Regions from separate parts of the Kangiella sp. genome, predicted to be linked through region 2. Evidence: riboswitches for the same ligand, from Rfam matches in the RefSeq annotation. Region 2 holds a riboswitch; the other holds the start of a gene.
What was found. A riboswitch is a leader RNA that binds a small molecule or an ion and turns the genes downstream of it on or off. The one in region 2 is predicted to bind thiamine pyrophosphate.

Region 1: it holds a riboswitch for thiamine pyrophosphate, as region 2 does, so the genes downstream of both, thiC (phosphomethylpyrimidine synthase ThiC) here and ACN0VI_RS08940 (TonB-dependent receptor) in region 2, are expected to answer to the same signal.

The regions. Positions count from the first base shown of each region.
Region 1 covers NZ_JBLXBT010000001.1:300,632-305,064, forward strand. The annotation lists gene ACN0VI_RS01405 (FAD-dependent oxidoreductase) at 1-416, opposite strand, end outside; gene thiC (phosphomethylpyrimidine synthase ThiC) at 440-2,302, opposite strand; TPP riboswitch at 2,406-2,540, opposite strand; gene ACN0VI_RS01415 (DUF4870 domain-containing protein) at 2,714-3,178, opposite strand; gene ACN0VI_RS01420 (ACT domain-containing protein) at 3,734-4,120, opposite strand; gene ACN0VI_RS01425 (cysteine synthase A) at 4,120-4,433, opposite strand, start outside.
Region 2 covers NZ_JBLXBT010000001.1:1,941,803-1,946,235, reverse strand. The annotation lists gene ACN0VI_RS08955 (PadR family transcriptional regulator) at 1-152, shown strand, start outside; gene ACN0VI_RS08950 (HAAS signaling domain-containing protein) at 180-743, shown strand; gene ACN0VI_RS08945 (metallophosphoesterase) at 754-1,923, shown strand; TPP riboswitch at 2,020-2,151, shown strand; gene ACN0VI_RS08940 (TonB-dependent receptor) at 2,310-4,433, shown strand, end outside.

The DNA.
Region 1 (4,433 bases), 1.6 Mb from region 2:
AAACCTTCGCCCATGTGCGCCAATTCTGGTTCTTTATCGGCTATTACAATGTTTTGCACATGCTCATCACAACGATCCAGTTTGTGCTTGAGCATGCGATGAAAATGATTGAGCTCTACTTTATCAGAACTGTGGGCAGTGACTAATGATCCTATCTGTCGATAGAAGACCGGCTGCTCCAGTTCATTGATCAGTTGTGGATATAGCTGCATGGAACGACTACCCAGTTCATAGATCGTAGGCTCAGCCATTTCAAGCTCGGCAAGTGGCGATAAAATCCCCGCTGCTGCAAAGGAACAGGCAGCTTCACTGTTTAATGAATTTTTATCAAAAAGAGTTACCGTAAAACCTCTTTTAAGCATTTTCCAGGCCAAGATACGACCTGCAATACCTGCACCAACAATTCCGATTTTCATAGGGTCAACTTCTCATCTTCTTACTAATTAACTTCAACGTAAATTTCTGCGCCCTGCTTTTTAAATTCCGCTGACTTTTCCGCCATGCCTTGCTCAACTTTTTTCTTCTCTTCAGCATAATCTCTGACGTCTTGAGAAATTTTCATGGAGCAGAACTTTGGCCCGCACATGGAACAGAAGTGCGCCACTTTAGCTGAATCTTTTGGCAGGGTTTCATCGTGGAATTCACGCGCCGTATCGGGATCAAGACCTAAGTTAAACTGGTCTTCCCAACGGAACTCAAAACGTGCTTGCGACAACTGATCATCACGGTAACGCGCGCCCGGATGCCCTTTTGCGACATCTGCTGCATGTGCTGCTAATTTATAGGTGATAATTCCCGTTTTAACATCGTCACGATTTGGCAAACCCAAGTGTTCTTTCGGCGTCACATAACAGAGCATGGCGCAACCGTACCAACCAATCATGGCAGCACCGATGCCTGACGTAATATGGTCATAGCCTGGTGCGATATCAGTGGTCAACGGTCCAAGCGTATAGAAAGGTGCTTCGTGGCATTCTTTCAATTGCTTATCCATGTTTTCTTTGATCATGTGCATTGGCACATGCCCCGGACCCTCGACCATGACCTGAACATCATGTTCCCAGGCAATCTTGGTTAATTCACCTAAAGTTTCTAACTCACCAAATTGCGCAGCATCGTTGGCATCCGCCAAAGAGCCTGGACGCAAACCATCGCCCAGCGAGAAGCTCACATCGTAAGCCTTCATGATTTCGCAGATCTCTTCGAAATGGGTGTATAAGAAGTTCTCTTTATGATGTGCGATACACCATTTCGCCATAATCGAACCACCGCGCGACACGATACCGGTTACACGCTCAGCAGTCAGTGGCACATAGCGCAACAAGACACCGGCATGAATAGTAAAGTAATCCACCCCTTGTTCGGCCTGTTCAATCAAAGTATCCCTGAATACTTCCCAGGTCAGATCTTCGGCTACACCACCGACTTTTTCCAAAGCCTGATAAATTGGCACAGTACCAATCGGGACCGGTGAGTTACGTAGAATATAATCGCGAGTGGCGTGGATATTTTTACCGGTCGATAAATCCATGACGGTATCGCCACCCCAACGCGTTGACCACACCAGCTTTTCGACTTCTTCTTCGATGCTGGATGTTACAGCAGAGTTACCAATGTTGGCATTTATCTTCACTAGGAAGTTACGGCCAATAATCATTGGTTCTAATTCGGTGTGATTAATGTTGGCAGGAATAATCGCTCTGCCTGCGGCAATTTCATCACGTACAAATTCAGGAGTAATTTTTTGCGGTGTTTTCGCGCCAAAGGATTCGCCTTTTAAGCGGACTTCTCTTTCTTTACTGACACCATTTGCGGAGCTGTTTTGTTCTAATAAGGCTTCACGCTTTTGATTTTCACGAATCGCTACGTATTCCATTTCCGGCGTCACAATGCCCTGGCGTGCATAATGCAGTTGAGTCACATTCTTGCCTGATTTGGCACGAATTGGTTTGCGCTGCAGCTCAGGATTATGAGTGGCAAAGGCTTTATCACCATCTTCATAGCCATTATCAATCGGCTTAAGTTCGCGGCCCTGATATTCTTCCACATCACCACGGCCCATAACCCAGTTACGGCGCACTTCCTGCAAACCTTTGCGCACATCAATATCAATGCTCAGGTCAGTGTAAGGTCCAGAGGTATCGTAAAGGGTGACTTTTTCACCATTGGTCAGACTAATTTGACGCATCGGCACACGAATATCTTTATGTAAGGTGCCGGGAACGTAAATCTTTTTCGATTTCGGTAAGGGTTCGCGAGTAATGGTATGTTTGGTTAGATCAATCGGATCATTCTTTGCCACACTTTTTGTCACACTGTTTTTCACAATAATCTCCAGCGTTTATGACCGCATAGCGCAAGGAGGCAAAGAGATAATGAGAACAGAGCTTTATGGTGAGATCGTCAGCTTTGACATTACTCTTCCCTACGCCGATGCGAGTCGGATCAGGTTATACGGGTTTGCTAATGCATCTCAGCTCTTGGTTTAAGATAGCCTGTTGGCGTAAGTCTTAATCCCAAGCGCACCCCGAGAGTTGTTCGAATTATACACATGCTAAGTCACAAATTCCTAGCCCCTATTTTTCAGATTATTTATTCAGACATAAAAAAAGCGGCACCTAAGTTGCCGCTGGGGAGAATGGGGCGAAGCTTTGCATTCGACAGCGCCCCGGGTGGAGAGTCATTTGTTATTATTAGAATCTAGGCATTCCTATTACTGAATCAACTTTATAGAGAATGGGTATTCGTAAACACCACCTTCGCTCGCTTTAATCGCCGCCAATATGGTGACAATAAAGTGAAAAATGATTAATCCAAACAGGATTGGAATACCAATCAAGATGATGCACAGGATTAACGCCGCACAGTACGCAATAAACATGGTGATATTAAAGTTCAAGGCACGTTTACCATTCTCGGCAACCAATGGCATATCGTCTTTCTTCAACAACCAGACCACCAAGGGCCCAAGTACCATGCCTATAACTGGCACTAACGGAACCATAGCAACAAAGGCCGCCAAGTGAGCAAACATAGACCAGGTCTTTTCTTCGCCACGAATGTCTTCGCTACCTAATACTTCAGCTTCGCCTTCATAGACGCGCTCTTTATGTTCACCACCCTGCTCTGGTTTGCTTTCGCCAGTGCCTTCAGGTTTTTTATCGTCTTCGTTGTTCATCTCTAATTCCTCGTCTGAAATCTTTTTAAGACAACGACGCTTTGCCGCTGCACAAATACAGATTAGCAAAGACTCATATTTCAAATTGTTACTTTGAGTGATAGGAATTGACGATAAATCACTGCTTTCAATTTATTTGAAAGCTTTCAATAACTTCTTGATATTAAAGATATTTATTTTTTATGTTCGAGTTCTAATTGTTATCAATTTTCAGCCTGAAAGGTCTAAATCTTTTTATAAACCATATAACTTATTGAAATTATTGCGATTATAATTATTTTTATTTTTTATTTTTTATTTGTTTTAGCGACAAAATGGAATAACCGCTTGATTTATATGGAAATGCTTTTAAAGTCGCTTAAAGTACCCTTATCGTCGCTTTAACGCGCCTATTCTCACAACTTTTCCATTTTGCCTACCGGTTTGCCTGAAGTGTTTTTTTGTATTAGTGGTTTGCCGCCAATGAGCTATTGGAGGGCTGGCTTTGATGAATTACGCATCAATGTTAACCCATCCTATTACTCGTTAGCGCGCTATACTTACCAATGAAATCAACTAAACAAACACATAACTGGCTTTTTTTAAGGCAACCAACGCTTCAGCAAGGTTTCTTTCTTTTACCAGAACATAGTCGGTATCAAAGGTGGAGGCGACAAAGACGGGAACTTCGGCGTTGGCTAGGACTTGGCTGATACCAGCGATGATTCCTGTCAGGCTAAAGTCGAGTGGCCCTGCGACTTTAATGGCACGCCAATTCAGTTCGCTTTTCTGCACAGTGTCTTTTATCAAGTCACGATTTATTGCTTCACAAACCAGTGATAACTCTTCATCGGTTGAGGACAAAAACCAACTTCCCTGCAAGTCCTCCAAATCCATTGTTGATAACAATCGATGTACATCAAACTGTGCGTCCAGTAACTTCAAGTGCGGTTTATTCTCCATCATCTATCCCTATCACTAACATTGACTATGACGCTGTCATCCGTTGCTTTGTAACGCTCGAACATCTGCTCAATGGTTTCCAGATCATCGCGGATACCCTTTTCGGCTAAAAACTCTGGATTCCACAGCTTTGAGTAGGAGCGTTCACCGGCATCGCAAGCAAAGGTTACGATGGTTTTTCCGGTGCCAGATTTGGCTGCGGCAAAGAGTGCACCAGCAATATTCAGTGCAGAACTGCTACCCAGCACCAATCCATCGGCGTTTCTGACTGCCCGCGATACGGTAACTAAATCCTGGTCGGGTAAAGTGATGC
Region 2 (4,433 bases):
CCGATGCCAGTTGGCAGCAGGAGGGCGACGCTAGACCGCGTAAGTTTTACGGGCTGACTGATAAAGGCAGACAGAAATTAAAGGTGCTTGAAGCCCGATGGCGACAATCTGTAGCTGATATTGAGACGCTGCTAGCTGCCCAGGGACAATAACCAGATACTGAGAATGGAGAAAAGTATATGTCTAATAATGACTCTATTAAGAAATATTTAAATCAACTAAGGAAATATCTGTCTCGTTTGGAGAAAGAAGAAGCAGACGAGGTGATTCGTGAGATTGAGGCTCATATATTCGATGTTATTGAAGCTAGGGAGCAAGCAGGTGAAGCACCGAATATCCAAGAGATATTCAATGGTTTCGGTGAGCCGAAAGAGCTAGCAAGCAAATACATTAGTCACATCATGGTCGGCACTCCTCCTCCAGAGGGTTTCAGGCCAATACAGATCGTTAAGAGAGGGGTTTCTAAAACGCTTTACTACAGCATGCTGGTGTTTGGGTATGGAATCAGTTTTGCCTTGATAGCTTTTGCCCTTGTTAACCTGTTTTTACCTTACACGCTTGGTGTCTGGTCTAGCGCAAGTGGGGAAAGCATTGTTATTGGTTGGTTACATCAAGCAGACCTTAGCAATGGAGCAAAGGTTTTTAGCGGTTTATGGTTAAGCCCCGTGGCCATTGTTCTTGCGGCTATTGAGTTTTTCATAACTCATCGAGTACTACGGGTATTAAAACGACATCTTAATTAAGGAAATCATAATGAAAACTATTGGAACTTATATTCTTCACTTTCTCATCGTGTCGCTGGTGCTATTGCTGATAGCGGTTGTCTTCGGTATTAGTCAGCATGCTTCGTTAAATTACGGAACGGATTCATCAGCAAATAAAGTTGCAGGAGAAGGGCCTTTTATTTTCTACAGTAATAGTCAATTAGAGTCGAATTATATTCGGGGCAGTCGAGAGTCGGGTTTTTCCGTTGAAAAGCAAGCTTATGCACCTGAACAAGTTATCCCTGCAACAGTGACCTATAATGGTGATCAAAGCAGTTTTGATTTCGATATTCATCCGGCGATTATTACTCCAAAAGCTGTGTATGATGATCAGCAATCGATTCTTGCCTTATCCGATCTTGAAGGTAATTTTCAGGCCTTCCGTGACTTTCTCATTACTCATCAGGTAATTTCAGAAGAGCTCGAGTGGACCTTTGGTCAAGGTCATTTGGTGCTGGTTGGAGACATGGTTGATCGAGGTAGCTCCACTACGCAATTGCTATGGCTGATTTATAAGCTTGAACAAGAAGCTCGAAAGGCGGGTGGCCAGCTTCACTACATTATCGGTAATCATGAAATTAAAAATCTGCAGGGAAACTTTAAATCTGCTGCTGATAAATATTTACCGATTGCAGGAATTATGGGCAAAACTCAGGCAGATTTATTTAGTAACAACTCATTTATTGGCCGCTGGCTTGAATCGAAAAACGTGATGGAAATTATTAATGGAACTATATTTGTTCATGGCGGTATTGACCCGCAGCTGATGCAATTTGATTGGACCGTTGAGGATATCAATGAGCAGGTAAGAGCTTATTACCGACAGATGTACTATCCCGGACTTGCCGACAAAAATACCGAGTTATTAATTTCAACACAGTCAGGTCCAGCCTGGTATCGAGGGTATTTCAAAGACAAAGTTAATGAAGAGCAATTTCAGGCTACTATAAATAAATTTGGTGCCAAGGCGGTAGTTGTTGGTCATACCTTGCAGTTTAGTGTTAATAGTCAGTTTGACGGCAAGTTATTCGCAATCGATGTGAAACATCCGTCAGATTATAGCAATAGCTTCCCGACCAAGCACTCAGAGGGACTGCTGATAGAAAATGGTATTTATTACAGGCTTCTTGATGACGGTCAAAAGATCCCACTTTCTTAGCCCATACACATTCAAAAACAGCGAATATTGAGGATGATGCTACGGAACTACATTATCTTTCAATTCGCTGTTTATTTTTAGGCGTGTATAATGGCAAGCATTCCCGAGGGGAGGCTTTTGCCTGAGAAATGGCTCAATGCGGTTTGCGGATTTGCGACTGTTTGAGCGCCAGACCCTTAGAACCTGATCCGGGTCATGCCGGCGTAGGGATAGGGAGTTCAGAAAATGTGCTTTTTTGGAATCTGGCTTTTTCTTTCTTCACCTTAAGCCATTCATTGACAGGGACTCAGTCAAGTTAGCTTAACTGCAATTTTCTGTCTTTTCTGTTGTTACTCCGCTAAACCCCATCACTTAAACGCTGAAATGCTGTTATGTGGAGTTGTCTTTTGAAACACGCTATTCGTTCTTTTAAACCTCTTCTTTTGACCAGTCTGTTGACGATGTCGTTTGCTGTGCTTGCTGATGGGCAGGCGGATGATGAGCTCTTGGATGAAGATCTGGAAACCCTGATTGTTACCGCTGAGCATCTGACTGAGAGTCCTTTGACCTTGCCGTCGAGTGTGACTGTGATCGGTAGTGAGACGGCACGTAAGAATAATGCTCATCATGTTTCTGATGTTTTCAATTTAGCGCCAAATGTTAATTTCGCAACGGGTGCTTCGCGTGGTCGATTTATTCAAATCCGTGGAGTAGGCGAGCGTAGTGAGTTTGTTGAGCCCGTCAATTACTCGGTGGGTGTGATTGTTGATGGAATCGATATGACGGGTATCGCGGGTGGTGCTTTGATGCTGGACACGCAGCAGGTTGAGATCCTTCGTGGCCCGCAAGGTACCCTCTATGGCGCGAATGCTTTGGCGGGTTTGGTCAATATAGTGTCTGCGGCACCTGAGGAAGACTTGCTGAAAGTTTCCGGTTCCTTTGAGTCTTACAATGGCCGTAGCGCCTCTTTGATAAGCAGTGATCAGCTTTCGGATGCCTGGGGCTACCGTTTCGCGGTGGGGCAATACCGTAGCGACGGTTTTACCGATAATGTTTTCCTAGGACGTGATGATACCCAGAATATAGACGAATCGAGCATGAAGGCTCGTTTGGTTTATCAATCCAGTGACGACTTTTCTTTGACCTCAAATCTGATTCTGGTCGATGTGGACAATGGATATGATGCGTTTAGTCTTGATAACACACGCCAGACTTATTCTGATGAGCCAGGCCATGATCGCCAGGAAACCATTGGTGCTTCCTTTATCGCTGAATGGGCCTGGGATTCCACCAAGCTGCAAAGCACCTTGTCATTTGCTGACAGCGAGCTTGATTATGCTTACGACGAAGACTGGAGTCATACTGGAATTTGTGAAGGCAGGCCGTGCGATAGTGATGACTGGGGTTTTGATTGGTGGTATTCGTCGTTTGACCGCTTCTTGAGAGACAATCGAAACTTGAGCTTAGACGTTAAATTGATTGGTGGGCAGGGCAGTACTGATTCACTATCTAGACGATCTTCATCAAATCAGTGGGTTATTGGCGCTTATTTCCGCGATCAATCTGTTGATTTGTTGCGTCAATATACGTTTAACCCAGTAGATTTCAGAAACCAATACGATACCCGCAACGCTGCACTCTATGGACAGCTGGACATTCCTTTGAACAATGATTGGACCTTGGCAACTGGTGCGCGTTTCGAACGCCAGTCGGCAGATTATGCTGATAATCAGCCTTTCGCGGATGATCGTTCTGAGAATTTCTGGGGTGGTAAGGCTTCGCTTGAGTATCAGGCCAGTGAACAGGCCATGCTGTATGCCTTGTTGTCGCGTGGCTACAAAGCAGGGGGCTTTAATACGGCACAGGAACTGCCGGAGTCACAACGTGAGTATGATTCTGAATACATGCTAAACCATGAGTTAGGGGTTAAAGGTTTTTGGCCTGATGCTGGATTAACTTTGCAGGCGTCTTTGTTCTATCAAAACCGTGATGATATTCAGTCCAAACAGTCCTATGTAACCTCGCAGGCTGATGGCCGAACTTTGCAGGAAGGCGGTGAGTGTCCCTGTAATTTTACCGATTACAACATCAATGCTGGTGGGGCAAAAAGTTACGGCGCTGAAGTTGAGTGGAATTGGCGTTCGCTGGAATGGGCGCATTTTTATGGTTCGGTGGGCATATTAAAAACTGAGTTTGAAAACCTGCAAAGCTTTACGCATGTGTTGGCTGACCTAACGGCCAACCCACCAGTACCTTATGATTTAACGGGTCGCGAACTGGCGCATTCACCAGAACTGCAATGGGTTGCTGGCGCTGATTTTTATTTCAATGAATATTGGAGCCTGAATCTGCAGACTGAATTTAAGGATGAGTTCTATTTGTCCGACCGCCATCAGGTTAAAGCTGATGACTATCAGTTGTGGCATCTGGCGTTGACTTACGAGGATGCTAATTGGCTCGTTGAACTCTATGGCCGTAACTTGACGGATGAAACTGTCGTTAATCGAGGTTTTGGCAGCTTCGGTAATGAT